One region of the Peribacillus sp. NPDC006672 genome, then DNA from elsewhere that is predicted to be linked to it. Evidence: a T-box and tRNA genes for the amino acid it is inferred to sense, from the RefSeq annotation. Region 1 holds a T-box; the other holds one or more tRNA genes.
What was found. A T-box is a leader RNA that pairs with one kind of tRNA and senses whether it is charged. The one in region 1 lies ahead of glyQ (glycine--tRNA ligase subunit alpha), so its partner is inferred to be a tRNA-Gly.
Positions count from the first base shown of each region.

Region 2: it encodes a tRNA-Gly, which carries the amino acid that the T-box ahead of glyQ (glycine--tRNA ligase subunit alpha) is inferred to sense. The anticodon was not compared.

Region 1 is NZ_JBNNOR010000001.1:491,556-500,083, reverse strand. It holds gene dnaG (DNA primase) at 1-572, opposite strand, end outside; gene ACQKKK_RS02490 (YaiI/YqxD family protein) at 624-1,106, opposite strand; gene ACQKKK_RS02485 (pyruvate, water dikinase regulatory protein) at 1,593-2,414, opposite strand; gene ACQKKK_RS02480 (helix-turn-helix transcriptional regulator) at 2,431-3,105, opposite strand; gene glyS (glycine--tRNA ligase subunit beta) at 3,233-5,302, opposite strand; gene glyQ (glycine--tRNA ligase subunit alpha) at 5,289-6,185, opposite strand; T-box leader at 6,280-6,455, opposite strand; gene recO (DNA repair protein RecO) at 6,514-7,266, opposite strand; gene ACQKKK_RS02460 (YqzL family protein) at 7,300-7,443, opposite strand; gene era (GTPase Era) at 7,543-8,472, opposite strand; gene ACQKKK_RS02450 (cytidine deaminase) at 8,465-8,528, opposite strand, start outside.
Region 2 is NZ_JBNNOR010000010.1:113,385-121,912, forward strand. It holds gene mgtE (magnesium transporter) at 1-710, shown strand, start outside; gene ACQKKK_RS17445 (NADP-dependent oxidoreductase) at 1,199-2,227, shown strand; gene ACQKKK_RS17450 (YbjN domain-containing protein) at 2,541-2,954, shown strand; tRNA gene ACQKKK_RS17455 (tRNA-Gly) at 3,138-3,211, shown strand; gene ACQKKK_RS17460 (SAM-dependent methyltransferase) at 4,678-5,157, shown strand; gene ACQKKK_RS17465 (MFS transporter) at 5,168-5,818, shown strand; gene ACQKKK_RS17470 (B3/B4 domain-containing protein) at 5,883-6,551, opposite strand; gene queG (tRNA epoxyqueuosine(34) reductase QueG) at 6,657-7,796, shown strand; gene ACQKKK_RS17480 (YetF domain-containing protein) at 8,208-8,378, opposite strand; gene ACQKKK_RS17485 (hypothetical protein) at 8,425-8,528, opposite strand, start outside.

The sequences.
Region 1 (8,528 bases):
ATAATAAGCCCTGCCTGCTCCATGTATTCTGCTGGAAACCCACGTTTTAAAAGAAACTTGGATACGAAGTCCCATGAATCTAAAGAGTAGCCAATTTGGAACTTTTCTATCGTCTCTTCAGTGAACCCCCGTTTAAGTAAATATTCGAGAGCGTCCTGGCCCTCCTTCGTGTTAACGAGAAGATGGTTATAAAACTTTCGCAGCAGGTCATGGGCTTCAACCATTTGCTGCGAGCCTGCAGGCATGTTAGAACGCTTGGAATCCTTATTAATTTCAACATCCAAAGGAACATTTCCTTTTTCAGCTAAAACTTTTGCAGATTCCACAAAGTTGTAGCCTTCTATATCCATTAAGAAGGTAAAAATATTTCCGCCTGCCCCACAACCAAAACAGTGAAAGATTTGCTTTTCCGTTGAAACGGAAAACGAGGGTGAGTTTTCACCATGAAAAGGACAAAGGCCAAAATAATTGCGCCCTTGCTTCTTCAGCTGAACATACTCTCCAATTAAATCAACAATGTCAACAGCTTCGCGAATTTGATTAATTTTTTCATCTTCTATACGGCCATTTATCATTTTTCCACCTTGCAATACTGGTGATAGTTTCTAATTCGATACTGCTTCCTAATTTCCTGCAAAGTTCGACAAAGTTTTCAAAAGTTTATTTGTAAAACATGTTCGATCTTCCTTTGTGAATGCTTTCGGCCCTTTCGTATGTTTACCCTGCCTGCGGAGTTTCGCCGACTGATAACGCATATCCAAGAGCATGAAAATATTCTCTTCTGTGTATTCTTTTCCCCTAGGCGAAAGGACGTAAACGCTTTTAGGAAGCAGGGTCCCAGCCAAACCAATATCTGCGGTAACGACAATATCACCCTTTTTTACTGAGTTTACTATATAAAGATCAGCCGCTTCTTTGTCTGCATCGACATATACCCATTTACCTTCAGGGTTATTCATCATATTTTTATATGATGCAACAAAACAGACTTCAACATCGTGCAATCCTGCACAATGAAGGATCTCGTCTTTCACCGGGCATGCATCGGCATCGACGTGTATGGTCGGTTTATTATTCATACTTTCTAATTCTACATCTTTCTGCATAATCCTTTTTCTCCCCTAAACTTTATGAAGATATAGTGAATTTTTAGCATTGGTTCAGAGAGTTCCCTCTAAAATAGCCAATATTTATTCTTCAAGGAATACCAGCTTTCTTAAGTGAGAGCGCCACTTTTCTCTTGAATAAGGCCCACCCATTTTGAATTATACGGAACATGTCGAATTATTTTTATGATAAAAACCTTGACATCTCATTAACCTTTAGTTTATTCCTTATTAATTAAGTCTAAACCTTAAGATTACTTTTTTCTCACAATTTTTTATTATAGTCTATTTGATTAGAAGATGCCAACATTTAAATTCCGATTTTATTTTCATGCAAATCAATGGATTTACATTTGAAAAAAAGAGGAATTAAATGTAATTATTTTCAATTTATTCTTGATATTCCCTTTACTGACCTTGGCATTAAAATGTGAGCTGACACTTAAAGTGTCCAGCTCACATTTTGGTTTGCCTTGATTGTAAGGGTTAACGATTTTTATTTTGAAGGATATTGATGATCAAATTGGCTGTTTCTTCAACAGCTTTATTGGTTACATCAATAATTGGACAGTTCAGCCTTGATATGATTTTATCAAAGTATGTCAATTCTTCTTTTATTCGCTCCACGTTTGCGTAAATAGCATGATCATTGAGCCCGAGTGACTTTAATCGTTCTTTCCGAATATGGTTCAGCTTTTCCGGACTGATCTTTAAACCAATGCATTTTTCAGGCGGCACCAGGAACAGCTCTTCTGGCGGTTCCACCTCAGGCACTAAAGGTACATTCGCCACTTTATAGCGTTTGTGGGCTAAATACTGTGATAACGGTGTTTTTGAAGTGCGTGAAACACCTACAAGGACGATATCTGCACGTAAAATGCCTCGGGGATCACGCCCATCATCATATTTTACTGCAAATTCAATGGCTTCCACACGCTTGAAATAATCATCATCCAGCTTTCTTACAAGACCAGGTTCATTAAGAGGCCCTTTTGGTGCCCTTTCCTGAAGGATGTCCATAAGCGGCCCTAAAATGTCATAAGCAGACAGGTTTTCCTTTTCGACCTGTGCTTTCATATACGCTCTAATAGCCGGCTTCACAAGGGTATAAGCAATAATCGCCCCATCTAATTTAGCTAGTGAAATCACTTCATCCACGTTTTGTTCATCTTCAATGTACGGAATTCGCTTTATGGAAAAAGCAGATCCCGAGAACTGGCTTGCAGCTGCTTTTGTAACCAATTCCGCTGTTTCGCCTACTGAATCCGATACAACATATATAATAGAACCGTTCATATTCTCCGTCATTCCTTTTGCAAGCCCCCTAATAGCCTTCATCAGCCAAAGCTACGAATGCTTTCGTAATATTGGTTTTTGTAATTCTTCCAATTACTTCATAGCCTTTTTCTGTGTCTTTGACGACCGGTAATGAGTCGATTTGCTTATCAATCAATTTTTTGGCAACATCAATCAAAAGATCTTCTTTTGAACACATTGTAATATTGGGCATCCTAGTCATGATGATATTGACTGGAATGGAGTTAAGCTCTTGTTTCCCAATACTCGCACGCAACAAGTCTTTCCTGGATAAGACACCAACAAGCAATGCATGCTTATCGACAACGAACATTGTCCCGACATCTTCTAAAAACATCATGACGATTGCATCATATACGGAAATGCCCTCGTCAACAACGACCGGGATCGATTGGTAGTCTCGTACATAAAGATGGTTAAGGCTGTCGGTCAAAAGCTGTGTTCCTGACCTGCCTGTATAGAAATACCCCACTCGCGGCCTGGCATCAAGAAAACCTGCCATCGTCAAAATGGCTAGATCTGGACGAAGAGTCGCCCTCGTAAGGTTCAATCTATCGGCAATATGCTCTCCAGTAATCGGTCCGTTTTCTTTTACAATTTGTAAAATATGTTCCTGACGCTTATTCAATTGGATTATAATCACCACCCCACTGCTTTCGCAGAGTAAAGTAACAAAAGTCATTCATTAAATAATTATATACTAAATTATTTAATAAGGGCATGTTTGTCCTAATTATTGACCATTTATCTTTTTATGGAAATCGGAAACCCTTGTTTAAAGTATTTCCGATTTCCATACACCCTTTCAGTTATGTAAGGATGATTTTATTCATGGCGGCAAAACTTGCAACCAAATCACTGATTTCCTTCATAAGAGATAAACGGTTACTACGTATTGCTTCATCGTCTGCCATGACCATTGTATTCTCAAAATATGACTCTATTTCCGATTGGAGCGAAACAAGCTGTTCAAACCGCTCATTCTCATCTTTAGATTCAGTATAGCGCATTGCTACATTTTGATATTTTTCGTATAGCGCTTTTTCTTGATCATTTTCAAAGACACTTGGGTCGACTGTCACTTTATTGTCACATTTCACGGCAATGTTCATGACGCGACTTAAAGCTTCCAGGCTTTCTTTAAATCCTGCTTCGTCTTTTTTCGCATCCAAGACGTGTGCACGTTCCACGATGGAGTGGATATAACCGATCTCATTGAACAGAACTGCGTCAATCAAATCGTAACGGATTTGCTGTTCTTGTAGCAGGTGTTTTACACGGGCTTTAAAGAATGTGAACATATCCGCTTTAACTTCCTCAAGATCACGTTTTAAGATACCTTTTGATTCTAGACCTTTAAGGCCTAAAACAATAAGCTCCTCTAAAGAGATATTCCATTTCTTCTCGGCTAGAATTTGGACGACACCGCTCGCCTGCCTTCTTAGTGCGTATGGATCCTGGGAACCTGTCGGAATGACGCCAATAGCGAAGAATGAAGACAAAGTATCAATTTTTTCAGCTATACTAACAACCGCTCCAATGACAGATGGCGGAACATTGTCATCCGCATGCCTTGGCATATAGTGTTCATTGATGGCTGCGGCCACTTCCTTGGCTTCTCCTTTTAGGAGCGCATATTTTTCACCCATATACCCTTGCAATTCAGGGAATTCATAAACCATATGGCTAACCAAATCGAACTTGGCAATTTCCGCTGCACGAAGGGCCATTTCTTTTTCCGCCTTTAAATTCAAGGCATCGGCAAGAACACCGGTCACTGCAGTTACTCGGGCAGTTTTCTCGGCCAATGTACCAATTTCTTCATGATAAACGATGCTGTCCAGTTTTTTCAAAGCAGCCGAAATCTCTTTTTTCTGATCTTCTTTATAGAAGAATGCTGCATCTGATAGGCGTGCACGCAATACTTTTTCATTCCCTTTAGAAACCTTATCCAAATGGCGATCATCACCATTACGCACGGTTACAAAGAAAGCAAGTAGCTTGCCGTCTTGATCTTTGACCGGGAAATAACGTTGGTGCTCCTTCATTGAAGTGATCAGTACCTCTGCAGGAAGCTCAAGGAATTCTTCTTCGAAGTGTCCAAATAACACCGTTGGATACTCCACCAAATTATTGACTTCTTCAAGCAGGTCTTCATCGACTGGGATGATCCAGCCCTTTTCCTGCTCAAGCCCTTTAATCTGATCTAGAATAACTTGTCGGCGTTTATCTGGATCCGCCATTACAAATTGTTCTTTTAACGTTTCTTCGTACTGTGCCGGCAGCTCGATGATTGCACTATCGCCCAAGAAACGATGTCCCTTTGTTTCACGGGCCGTCTCGACATCAGCGATGCTAAATGGCACTACTTCATTACCGAATAAGGCAATTAGCCACTTAATCGGACGGACAAAACGAAGATCTTGGTTGGCCCAACGCATATTTTTCGGGAACGTCATGCCTGTAATAATTTCCTGTAGCTCAGATAAAAGCTGGGCTGTCGGTTGTCCTTTTATGAATTTATTCACATGGGCATATTCTACACCCTTGAGTTCTTTAAAATAAATATCCTCTGAAGTCATGCCTTGGCCCCTGACAAATCCCAATGCAGCTTTAGACCAATTGCCTTCGCTGTCCAAAGCTATTTTCTTAGCCGGTCCTTTTGCTTCTTCTTCGATATCCTTTTGTGATTCTTCCACGTCTTTCACCAATATGGCCAAACGTCTTGGTGTGGAAAACGCTTCAACCTCTCCGAATTCAATCGCTTTTTCCGTTAGCCATTTCTGCACTTTATCTGACAGCTGATTCATGGAAGCTGTCACAAAACGGGCTGGCAGCTCTTCCAATCCAATTTCCAATAACAAATCACGCTTGCTCATTTGTATTCTCCCCTTTCACTTTCAGAATCGGGAAGCCTAATTTTTCCCGCTCTTCATAGAAGGTTTTAGCGACCTTACGCGCTAGGTTACGGCAGCGGGCAATATATCCCGTTCTTTCCGTTACCGAGATGGCGCCTTTGGCATCCAAAAGATTAAATGTATGTGAACATTTCAAAACATAATCATAGGCAGGATGCACAAGCCCTTCTTCCATTTGGCGATGCGCTTCCTTTTCATACATCGTGAAAAGTTGAAACAGCATATCTAGGTCGGATGTTTCAAACGTATATTTTGAATGTTCGTATTCCGGCTGTCCAAATATATCCCGAACCGTGAATCCTTCTGTCCATTCCAGGTCAAATACGTTTTCCTTATCTTGAATGTAAGAGGCAAGACGTTCGATCCCGTATGTAATCTCCACGGAAACCGGCTTACATTCAAGGCCCCCCACTTGTTGGAAATAGGTAAATTGCGTGATTTCCATTCCATCAAGCCATACTTCCCAACCGAGACCAGCACACCCTAGTGATGGGTTTTCCCAATTGTCCTCTACAAAACGAATATCATGCTCTAGCGGATTAATCCCTAAAGCGCGCAATGAATCCAAATATAACTCTTGGATATTGTCAGGCGACGGCTTCATGATCACTTGGAACTGATGATGCTGATACAGTCGATTAGGGTTCTCGCCATAACGACCATCAGCCGGACGGCGGGATGGCTCCACGTAAGCAACACTCCAAGGCTCAGGTCCAATGGCTCTCAGGAACGTGTATGGGCTCATCGTTCCTGCCCCTTTCTCTACATCATAAGCATTCATTAATATGCAGCCTTGTTCAGACCAATGCTTTTGTAACGTTAAAATCATATTTTGAATATTCATCGTACACCTCCAGGTTATTTAAACGGCTCTTTAAAAATTAAGGATTGGAACCCTTTCACAGGCAAACAAAAAACTCCCGTCCCTATGCGAAATGCATAGGGACGAGAGTATACCCGCGGTTCCACCCTAATTGCCGTTTATAAAACGGCCTCTTTTAAAGCAACATGCTCCGGAAACGCCCTTCCCTGTAAATCCATATCCCGGCTTCCACCGTCCCGGGTTCGCTTTTTATGGAGAATGACAGATACTCTTTTCCATCAACGCAATCTTCTTATTTTAATGATTAGAATTTTATACAAACTAGCATGGAATGTCAATAGGTCAGAACTTAAAACATATCTTTCATCGTATCAATCTGTTTTAGGAACTTTTTTGATTTCAAATGGAGACCGGAATATTCCTCATAATATGCATCTATGATTTTCTGGAGTTCCTTTTTCGTTTCAGGCTTGACGGAAATGTTTCCTAGCCTTGATAAATCGAAATAATAAAATATCCTAAGCAATTTGACGGCTGCAGGTGAAATTTTAAAATGATAGGGATCCTTCCCGAGACAGCGATGACAAATAAAACCCGCTTCCCGAAGCGAGAAGGCGAATTCCCCTTCCGTTTCACCACAAACAGCACATTGATTCAGCACTGGGTTAATCCCGTTGACGGGCAGCATCTTCATTTCAAAAATGAATTTCAAAACCTCTGCGTCATATTCTTCGTTTATGTAATGCAAGGTTTGCAAAAGCAATTCATACAAATATGGATTCGGTTTTTTATCATCGACGCTTTTATCAAGCAACTCAACAATATAAGAAGCATAAGCAGTCGCAAAAAGATCCTCCCGTATGAAGCGGAGTGAATCGACCATTTCACCTTGCTGAAGACTTCCGAGTCCGGTTGATGTGGTTACAAGGAAATACCCGGAGCAAAAAAGCTGGGTGACGGCAGCAAGCCTGCTGTTAGGTTTACTGGCTCCTCTAGCCATAACGCCAATTTTTCCTAGCTCTCGGGTATATATAGTAATGATTTTGTTATTTTCTCCATATGCAGTTCGCCTTATGACAATGCCCTCACATTTTTGGAGCATACCAAGACACCACCCATGTTCGCCAAGACTAACCTATGAAACAGGAAAATCAATTTCTGCTAGCTCATCTTTCAATACCAAGGGTCTTTCCTGTCTTTCGACTTCTATCTCCTTAAACAGCAAATAGGTGTCCACATTACCTGTTTCACTAAATAATTCCCAGGTAAAATCCAACATATAAAGCCCACCTTTCATTTTTAACTAGCAATATGAATATCCGACCATATGATTAGCTTGACCGTTTTCCAAACTTTCATAACGCGTAAATTTTGTTAATTAATACTCGCTCTCATTGAAACCATAATCGCGAAGCTGGCTGGCTTTGTTACGCCAATCCTTCTGTACCTTTACCCAAAGTTCCAAGAAAACTTTCGAGCCCAATAAGTTTTCGATGTCCACCCTGGCACGGCTACCGACTTCTTTAAGCATTTTCCCTTGCTTACCGATGACGATGCCTTTTTGTGAATCACGCTCGACAACAATCGTCGCCATGACATTAATGGTATCGCTGTTATCCATTTTTTTAATTGAATCGATGACAACAGCCACTGAATGCGGAATTTCTTCACGCGTCAGGTGCAATACCTTCTCGCGGACCAATTCGGAAATGATAAAACGTTCCGGATGGTCGGTCACTTGGTCAGCTGGATAAAACTGGGGACCTTCTGGCAGATGTTCCTTGATTTGTTCAAGCAATGTATCGACGTTATTTCCTTCAAGTGCAGAAATCGGAACGACTGCCGCAAAAGGGTAAAGCTGCTGGTATTTTTCAATGATTGGAAGTAAATCATCTGGATGCATCGCATCTATTTTGTTTACAACCAGGAAAACAGGAGTTTTTACGGTTTGAAGTTTTTCGATGATAAACTCGTCACCGCGCCCGTATCCTTCAGTCGCATTGATCATGAAGAGAATCAAATCGACCTCTTTCAATGTATTCGTTGCCACTTTCATCATGAAATCCCCAAGCTTATGCTTTGGTTTATGAATGCCGGGTGTATCAATGAAAATCATTTGTGAATCGTTTTGCGTAAGTACACCCTGAACCTTATTTCTTGTAGTTTGGGGTTTATCACTCATAATCGCGATTTTTTGACCGATGACCCGATTCAGAAATGTACTCTTTCCAACATTAGGTCGACCAATAATCGAAATGAAACCTGATTTATAACCTTTTACTTGTGTATCATCAAATAATTTATCCATTTAAATCCTCCGGTGAAAAAGCTCCTGGAAGCAATTCCTGTACTGTTAGTTCTTTT
Region 2 (8,528 bases), on a different contig from region 1:
AAGAAGAAGTAGCTCGCGTTATTGAGCGATATGATTTTTTAGCAATTCCTGTAGTTGAAAAAAATAATGAGTTATTAGGAATTGTAACCGTCGATGATATTATTGATGTTGTCATTAAGGAAGCGAATGAAGATATTGAAAAATTATCGGCATCCGGTAAAGCTATAGACTTTGACACGAAGGCGCACGTGGCCGCATATCGTCGGCTGCCCTGGCTTATTTTACTTTTGTTTATCGGATTAGTTTCTGGAACTATTATAAGCGGTTTTGAAGAAACATTGTCCAAAGTTGTTGCACTTGCCTTCTTTATGCCGATGATTGCAGGGATGACTGGAAATACAGGTACCCAATCTTTAGCTGTTGTTGTAAGGGGCCTAATCACTAGTGATACGGATAAAGGAGTCGTAACCAGACTTATTATACGGGAACTGAAAGTTGGATTGATAATAGGTATTACCTGTGGAATATTAATTTCCATCATAGCTTATGTTTGGCAGGGGAATCCCGTCCTGGGATTAGTGGTTGGAAGTTCATTAGTCATGACCTTAATTATTGGGACCTTAGCTGGGACCATCATTCCTCTAATCTTATATAAATTCAACATCGATCCCGCCGTTGCTTCTGGTCCGCTAATTACAACACTGAATGATATACTTTCGTTACTTATTTACTTTGGAATTGCAACGATGTTTATTTCAAAATTGATGTAGACCATCCATTAAACCAAGTTCACATATGCTTGCAAAGATTTTTCAAGGGCGAACATAGTCTCGATGATTGCAGTGCAAACTGTCCAGGCTGACGTTTAAAACCAGGAATATAAATAAGAAGAAAAAAGGTAACTGCTGAGCTTGACCATTTGCCAAGCAGACCAATAAATTCAAGCTGCGGCCTTTTCTCGGTATCCAAACGGGGAAAGGCCGTTAAATTTTCCAGGAAGAACCGTATATTGTAGAAGTCTACGTACATTATTTATTCTTAAAACGAATATTGGAGGTAACAAAGCCTTTTCCTCATGACATTTATATGAATGAAAAACACGGGACATAATTGGTCGTAGCAAGTTTATTATTTTCAGGAAAGGCTACATAAAGAATGTTATGGAAGCAAAAGGCAATCATATTCTTTGACCTATGAACTTCAACAGTGATACGCTTCTTTTCGATATTACGCATTCAGAATCAAGGAGGAACGAATGATGACACAAACAAAACAACAAAAAATCACCCTGGCAAACCGTCCAAAAGGTATGCCTTCGAAAGAAGATTTTAACTTTGTTGAGAGTGAAGTTCCCACACCAAAAGATAATGAGATTTTAGTACGGACGCTATATTTATCTGTCGATCCATACATGCGTGGAAGAATGCAAGATACCAAATCATACATTGCGCCATTTGAATTGAATAAGGTCATCACGGGTGGCGTTGTTGCTGAAGTTGTTGAATCCAACTCGAATTCCTTCAAACAAGGGGATGTCGTTGTTGGGAATATCGACTGGGCAGAATACACAGTTGTCACCGAAAAAGAAGTCCGTGTGATTGATCCCAAGGTGGCTCCCGTCACAACTCATTTAGGGATTCTTGGAATGCCCGGTTTAACTGCTTACTTTGGTTTGCTTGATATTGGTAAACCTCAAGAAGGTGAAACTGTAGTGGTTTCAGGAGCGGCTGGAGCAGTTGGTTCAGTAGTCGGACAAATTGCTAAGATTAAAGGTGCGAAGGTTGTTGGCATCGCTGGTTCAGATGAAAAACTTGAGTACTTAACGAAAGAGCTCGGATTTGATGGAGCCGTAAATTATAAAAGAGATAGTTTTAAGACAGATTTAGCTAATGCTGTTCCCGATGGAGTCGATGTTTATTTCGATAATGTGGGCGGCGAGGTGACAGATGCTGTTTTCACACTTTTGAATGCGAATGCCCGAATTCCATTATGCGGAGCGATTTCCTCGTATAATGCAGAAGGGAAAGATCTAGGACCGCGTCTGCAATCGGCGATGATCAAAACGAGTGCACTTATGAAAGGTTTTACAGTTGGAAATTATGCTGCTAGATTCCAAGAGGGTGCGACAGATTTAGGCAAGTGGCTCCAAGAAGGAAAGTTGAAATATGAGGAAACGATTATTGAGGGATTTGAAAACATACCTGATGCATTTTTAGGTTTGTTTAAAGGAACGAACCTCGGTAAGCAGCTTGTAAAAGTTGCGGAACCTAAATTCGCTCAACTCTAAGTATTGCGGAAATAAAGCTGAGGAAGATCCTTTGTTGTGATTTTTAAGCAGTTTATAATAAAAGCGGCCTTTTTTCGATATTCAATCGGGGAAAGGCCGTTTTCCTTTTCATAATATAATCCCAGACTACTGTAGAAAAACTCGATCTGACCCAATAAAGTTAGACAATTGATGAAAGCAATTTGACTCCCATTCATTTAATGAGTGTTTCATGCCTCTGTTAATAGGAGGAAATTGGAAGTATTATAGAAAAGTCTGTAAAAATGCCAGTTTTCATTATAAAATGTACTTATAAACAGAAAGGTGATGAACCATGTCAAACGTTGCTAAATTTCGTGATTTTTTAACAAGTGAGAAAATCTATATGAATGAGTTGAATGAAGATGGCACCACCTTTTTTAGGGCTGAGCAAAAGTTAAAGGACGGGTGGAAGGTCCTTTTAGTATTTGCATTCAATCAAGATGAAAATGTGGCGGACTTATTTTGCTTTAATGTCGCCGAATTGAAGAATCCTGAAAAGAAACAGGATGTACATACACTGTTGAATGAATATAATGCTAATTTTAGGTATTCCAAGCTTTATGAAGAAAATGGGACCATTTCCATCCGGTATTCATACTCCATTGAGGGGGATATCATACCGGATCTGGCGTTCAGGAAGTTAATCATGCTGCTTGAAACGGCACAGCAGGTTTATCCGCGATTAATGGAAGTCATTTGGTCTTAAATCATCATAGGATGAAAAAGTTCTCTGAATCAGGGGACTTTTTAACATCTTTACTAGAGTGAATGAATATATTAACGTAACAATACATTTATTATAATTTTTTTTTAAAAGACTATTGCATTTTTTCACATTAAACTATATAATTAATTTTGTTGGTGATTCGACAAAGTTCTACAAGGATATGCGGGTGTAGTTTAGTGGTAAAACCTCAGCCTTCCAAGCTGATGATGAGGGTTCGATTCCCTTCACCCGCTCCAATACATACTCATAACGTAGGGTTTCGTTACCTGGAGAACGAAGCTTTGCGTTTAAATATTATTACAAGAATTCTACTGTTTACAGTGGGATTTTTTTATTGTCCAAATGTCATAACCATCTCTTTTTACCTACATATTAACGAATTGATAAGACTGGATGGGGGATTATTATGGGCAAAGATAACCATTGCATAGGTATCTGTTCCAATTTCGATACTTAATTTCGTGGAGAGATTGAAGAATTGGGAACAGATGAAGGATATTAATAATACGAAGGTCTTGATTACTTCTACCGTAACAAAGTTCGGTGTTTCTGATGAGCTGGAGCACTAATATAATAAAACATTTTTTAAAGATCCTACCATTCTAAAAAAAATGGTAATAAATTCATAAAGCGTACACTTGTTCAAAATTGATTACCTACATTTGTAGAATCAATTTGGACAGGTGTATGCTTTTTTACTGTCCCCCCGCTCATTTTAGTCTTCTTCAGGGAAGGGAGACTTTAATGCCCTTTCCATCTCTATTTAAAAGGAATCATTTTAGTGGCCAAACAATGGATATACGTGATTCATAATAAACCACATCCAATTTGTGAATTAAGACTCATGACAAAATGATTCTATAGAACTCCAAGGCAGAAAGCTGGGCATGTCCTACTGTTCCATTAACAATTGCTAAAAAGCCTTAAATTACCCATCGTTTTTTAATTCATAACTCGTCTCCATCTAAAACTTTTTACAGAAAGTGATTAGAGGTAAGCATGTGAACAAGGATTTCAAATCCTGGAGGGCATGTAATCATTATAGATTTAGCTGGATATGATAATCATGAGATTGATAAATTTAATCATATACTAGAACTTTTACATGACCCCACTCACATTAAAAGTTATAGTGCCGAAGATTGGAAGCGTATATTTGATCAGAGCGACTTTAAGGATGTTGAAATAAAAAAGGATCAATCAGAATCTCAAACAGGAGTTCCGGTAAAACGTTGGTGTGAAATAGCAAGTTCAGGGATTCAGGCAGAACTTGCCATTTAGGAAGCATTAAATGATGCTCCATTGAATTATTTGGAGGAAATGAGTATTAAAAAGATCGAGAATGAATATTATTTTCCCATCAAAACAAACCTAATATTGGCTGAAAAGGTAAATGATCATGCCCATCATTAAACTCTACAGTCCAAATTCTTGCCCGGATACAAATATCTTAAGTGATATTTAATGATAATGATTTATTGTAAAAATTCTTATAATAAACAACAAATAAAAGGGATTATAGAGATTATTAGTAATGTAATTACCCAAGCTTGCAGTTGTGATAAAGAAAGTATATATATTTCATGTTTTCGAATAGAGCCTGGTCATTTAATGGTAAGAGGAGAATTGTGGGAAGGGAACTAATGGTTGTTCAATGAATCCATTTTAAATTTAAAATTTTGCATATAGAGGGGGAAGCGAAATGTCACTACTTTTAGAACCAATAGGTTTAATCAAAAATAATAGAGTCAATTTAGAAGATGATTATTGGGGAGAAGTAATTTCCGAGATAATTTTGGATCGTTCCAAATTCAAAGAAGATTGCCTGTTTGGGTTAGAACAATTTTCACATATCGAAGTCATATTTTATATGAATAAAGTGGACCCTGAAAAAATTCAGTTCAATGCAAGGCATCCAAGAAATCGAACTGATTGGCCAAAGGTGGGTATCTTTTCTCAGAGGGCCAAGGCCCGGCCTAATCAGATTGGTGTGTCAAGATGTGAGTTGATAAAAGTAGAAGGTCTAAAGATAACTGTCAAAGCTTTGGATGCCATTGATCAAACGCCTGTTTTGGATATTAAACCTTATATGGCTGAATTTGGTCCAATTGGCCAAGTTAAACAGCCCCATTGGTCAAAAGAGGTAATGAAAAACTATTATAGTAATGCGTTAACAAAATGAGCGGCTATTAATGCCGAAATCTAACTATATAACTAAACAAAAAAAGAGTATGGAAGTAAAAGATACCAAGTTTTTCGAACAATTCATTGCAGAATTAAAGGTGGGGTACCGATATATTCTACATAATAGACAAATTTGGATTCTTTATGTTATCATGCTTTCTTATCCACTTTCCCTTAGAACGATAAATTCTCTATTACCGATCTTCTCAAAAGATGTTCTAAAAGTAGGGGCTGCCGGATTTGGATATATAGATGCAGGCTTTGCACTAGGAGCGATAGCGGGGGGATTTATCTTACCTGTTATTGTAAAAAAATGGGGAATTGGAATTTTAGGATATAGTATCTTGTTCTTCTCTTTATCATTTAATCTATTTACAGGCATTTTAGGGTATTTTTTGGTAGGTTGCACATTTCAAACCCGTATTGCCTATTTAACAACTATACAATATGAGGTGGATATAGAAGTTCAAGGACGAGTTCACTCCTTTTATAACACCTTTGTTTCATTATTTGCTTTATTGGTCATGCTTGGAATATTGAGTGAATTGATATCATCAAGATTGTTATTCGTATCCCAAGGTATAATAATACTAATTGTTACAATGGCTGCCATGTATTTTATACCGAAAAAAAGCGTTAATCAAAGCTATTCAGCATAACGGAATAAAATCATGAAAAGACCCCTTCCGATTGTGGAAAGGGTTTATTTCCGTTCAATTTTGATTAGCCTTCAACAATCGAGTAAATCCCTTCACCACCGTGGATTTCAAGGAACATGTCCATCAACGATTTTGTTAGCTGATGTGCTTCTGTGATTGGAGTATTGGGTTGTAAATAAATGATTTGGATGGCTCTTTTCGTTTCTTCGGTGACTTTCGTGCGTTCTGAATCAACGTAGGGGCTTCCGAATGCGCCCTCATGATCGGCTGATGTAATCATATTTTCCATGGAATTCAAGCGGCCGTTCAAACCGTCATAACCATCCGTTCTTTCGCCAATCTTAATCAAGATGTCTCCTGATAACTTTTCCCCATCATAAATGCCGATCGGAACTTCATATAATAGGGAGAAGAAGTTATTCAAATCTATGGCTGAATGGATGGGTGTCAAGTAATTCTGTTTTTTTACGCGGCGGTACAGGGCTTCCACGGAGGGGCGATACCGTGACGGGTTGGTCCCTGTAGCCTTGAAAATCTCTCGCCACACTTTAATGCCGGAAAAGTCGGTCAATTCCTTTTCCTCAAGGTCGAAGAAAAGAGCTTCCTGAAATAGTTGAAGTCTCCCTTTCACCATTTGCGGGGAGGGACCTACTTCGATGTTTTCATATGTAATGATCCCAACTTTGAATTGGGGGATTTTACTGCTAAGATTAGCTGATACGGTAATTTCCAAGCGTTTCACCTCCAAAAATGATTGCAATTAGTTTATCATAGATAGCAATGGTTTGAAATGGATACAAGCTTCGATTGGAATACTGAATGAACGTAGGTGATTAATATGGATATGAATGCATTCAAGCAAGAAGTGATTTTATATAGTAAAGAGATCGGCATCGATAAAATCGGTTTTACATCAGCCACGGCTTTTGCCGAATTGAAAGCTCGCCTGATACGTCAACAGGAACTGGATTATCAGTCAGGGTTTGAAGAAGGCGATATAGAAAAAAGGGTCAGGCCTGAATTGATATTCGAAAAACCGCAATCCATTATTTCGATTGCACTTGCTTATCCGTCGAAATTGAAGGATGCTCCGCAAAGCACAAAAAGTGAGCGGCGCGGGATCTTTTGCCGGGCTTCTTGGGGAACGGATTATCATACCGTTCTTCGTAATAAATTGCAGTTACTTGAGGTTTTCATTAAAGATAAAGTGCCAGGAGCAGTGGTGAAGTCAATGGTAGATACCGGAGAATTGTCAGATAGGGCAGTGGCTGAGCGTGCAGGAATTGGCTGGAGTGCAAAAAACAGTATGATCATCACTCCGGAATTCGGGTCTTATGTATACTTGGGAGACATGATTACCAACCTGCCATTTGAACCGGATCAACCGATGGAGGATCAATGCGGGACATGCAATAAATGTGTAGATGTTTGCCCGACAGGTGCGCTCGTTCAGGGTGGCCAGCTAAATTCCAAGCGTTGCATTGCATTCTTAACCCAGACAAAGGGTTTCCTGCCGGATGAGTTCAGGACGAAAATAGGTAATCGTTTGTATGGATGTGATACATGCCAGACCGTTTGTCCGAAAAACAAAGGAATGGATTTTCATTTTCATGAAGAAATGGAACCCGACCCCGAGTTAGCGAAACCGCTGTTGAAACCTCTGCTTACGATTTCAAATCGGGACTTCAAAGAGACATACGGCCATGTATCTGGCTCTTGGCGCGGTAAAAAACCAATCCAAAGAAATGCCATTTTAGCTTTGGCCCACTTTAAAGATGAAACGGCATTGCCCGAACTGATCCAGGTCATGAAGGATGATCCGCGGCCCGTCATACGGGGAACGGCGGCATGGGCGGTTGGGAAAATTGGTCGGGGGCAGTCCGTTTCCGTTCTGGAAGAAGCACGAATGAAGGAAACAGATGAAGAGGTACTGGCGGAAATTGAAAAGGGACTGCAGTTTACCTTGGAAACAAAATGATATTTAAGATGGAGAGGCAGTCCCAAAAGGCGTAAATGACTTTTGGGACTGCCCCTTTCTCTTTTTTAGACGTTACCACTAAAGTTAACCGGATAGCTCCCAAGATTAGTAACCACTATGTAGTAGTCTTTTGTAGTAGTAACGACATTATTGAACAGCAGATAAAACCAGTATCGACTATCAGCAGAACTTACATTCTCGTAATAAGATTGTCGTGATACGGGTATATTTGTTACGGTATCTACCAATTCATACTTAAGGTTTAGCTGCAGCACCACTTCTTTCGGATTCTTGCCATTCTAAATAACTAGTTGCTACGCTATTTCTTATGGTGAAATTATTTGTTTTTATATATATTTATATATACCTGCGGGTACCTAAAAAGAGATATTATTGGGCTGCTAATTGGTTTCACATAAGTAATATCCTTTTTGGAAACACTCTGGCTATCCACTTTTTTAAGACAGACAATTGACCATTGGGTTCTAAAACGGCATAGTCTACCTCTTGCATGGAGAATATGCTTTGTTCTCGAAATAACATGCTAAGGTCATCCATGTTTAATCTCTCCCCTTTCAACATTTTCTCTAGGATCTTTGATTACAATTTGTAGGTTCGCCGTCAAGTATTATACGAGCTTTTGGAGATTTTTAATAAAGCTTACAAGAATAGTGAGTACTGACCAACCGATTAAACGAACGAAGGCGACAGCTATATCAATACTTGTATCAA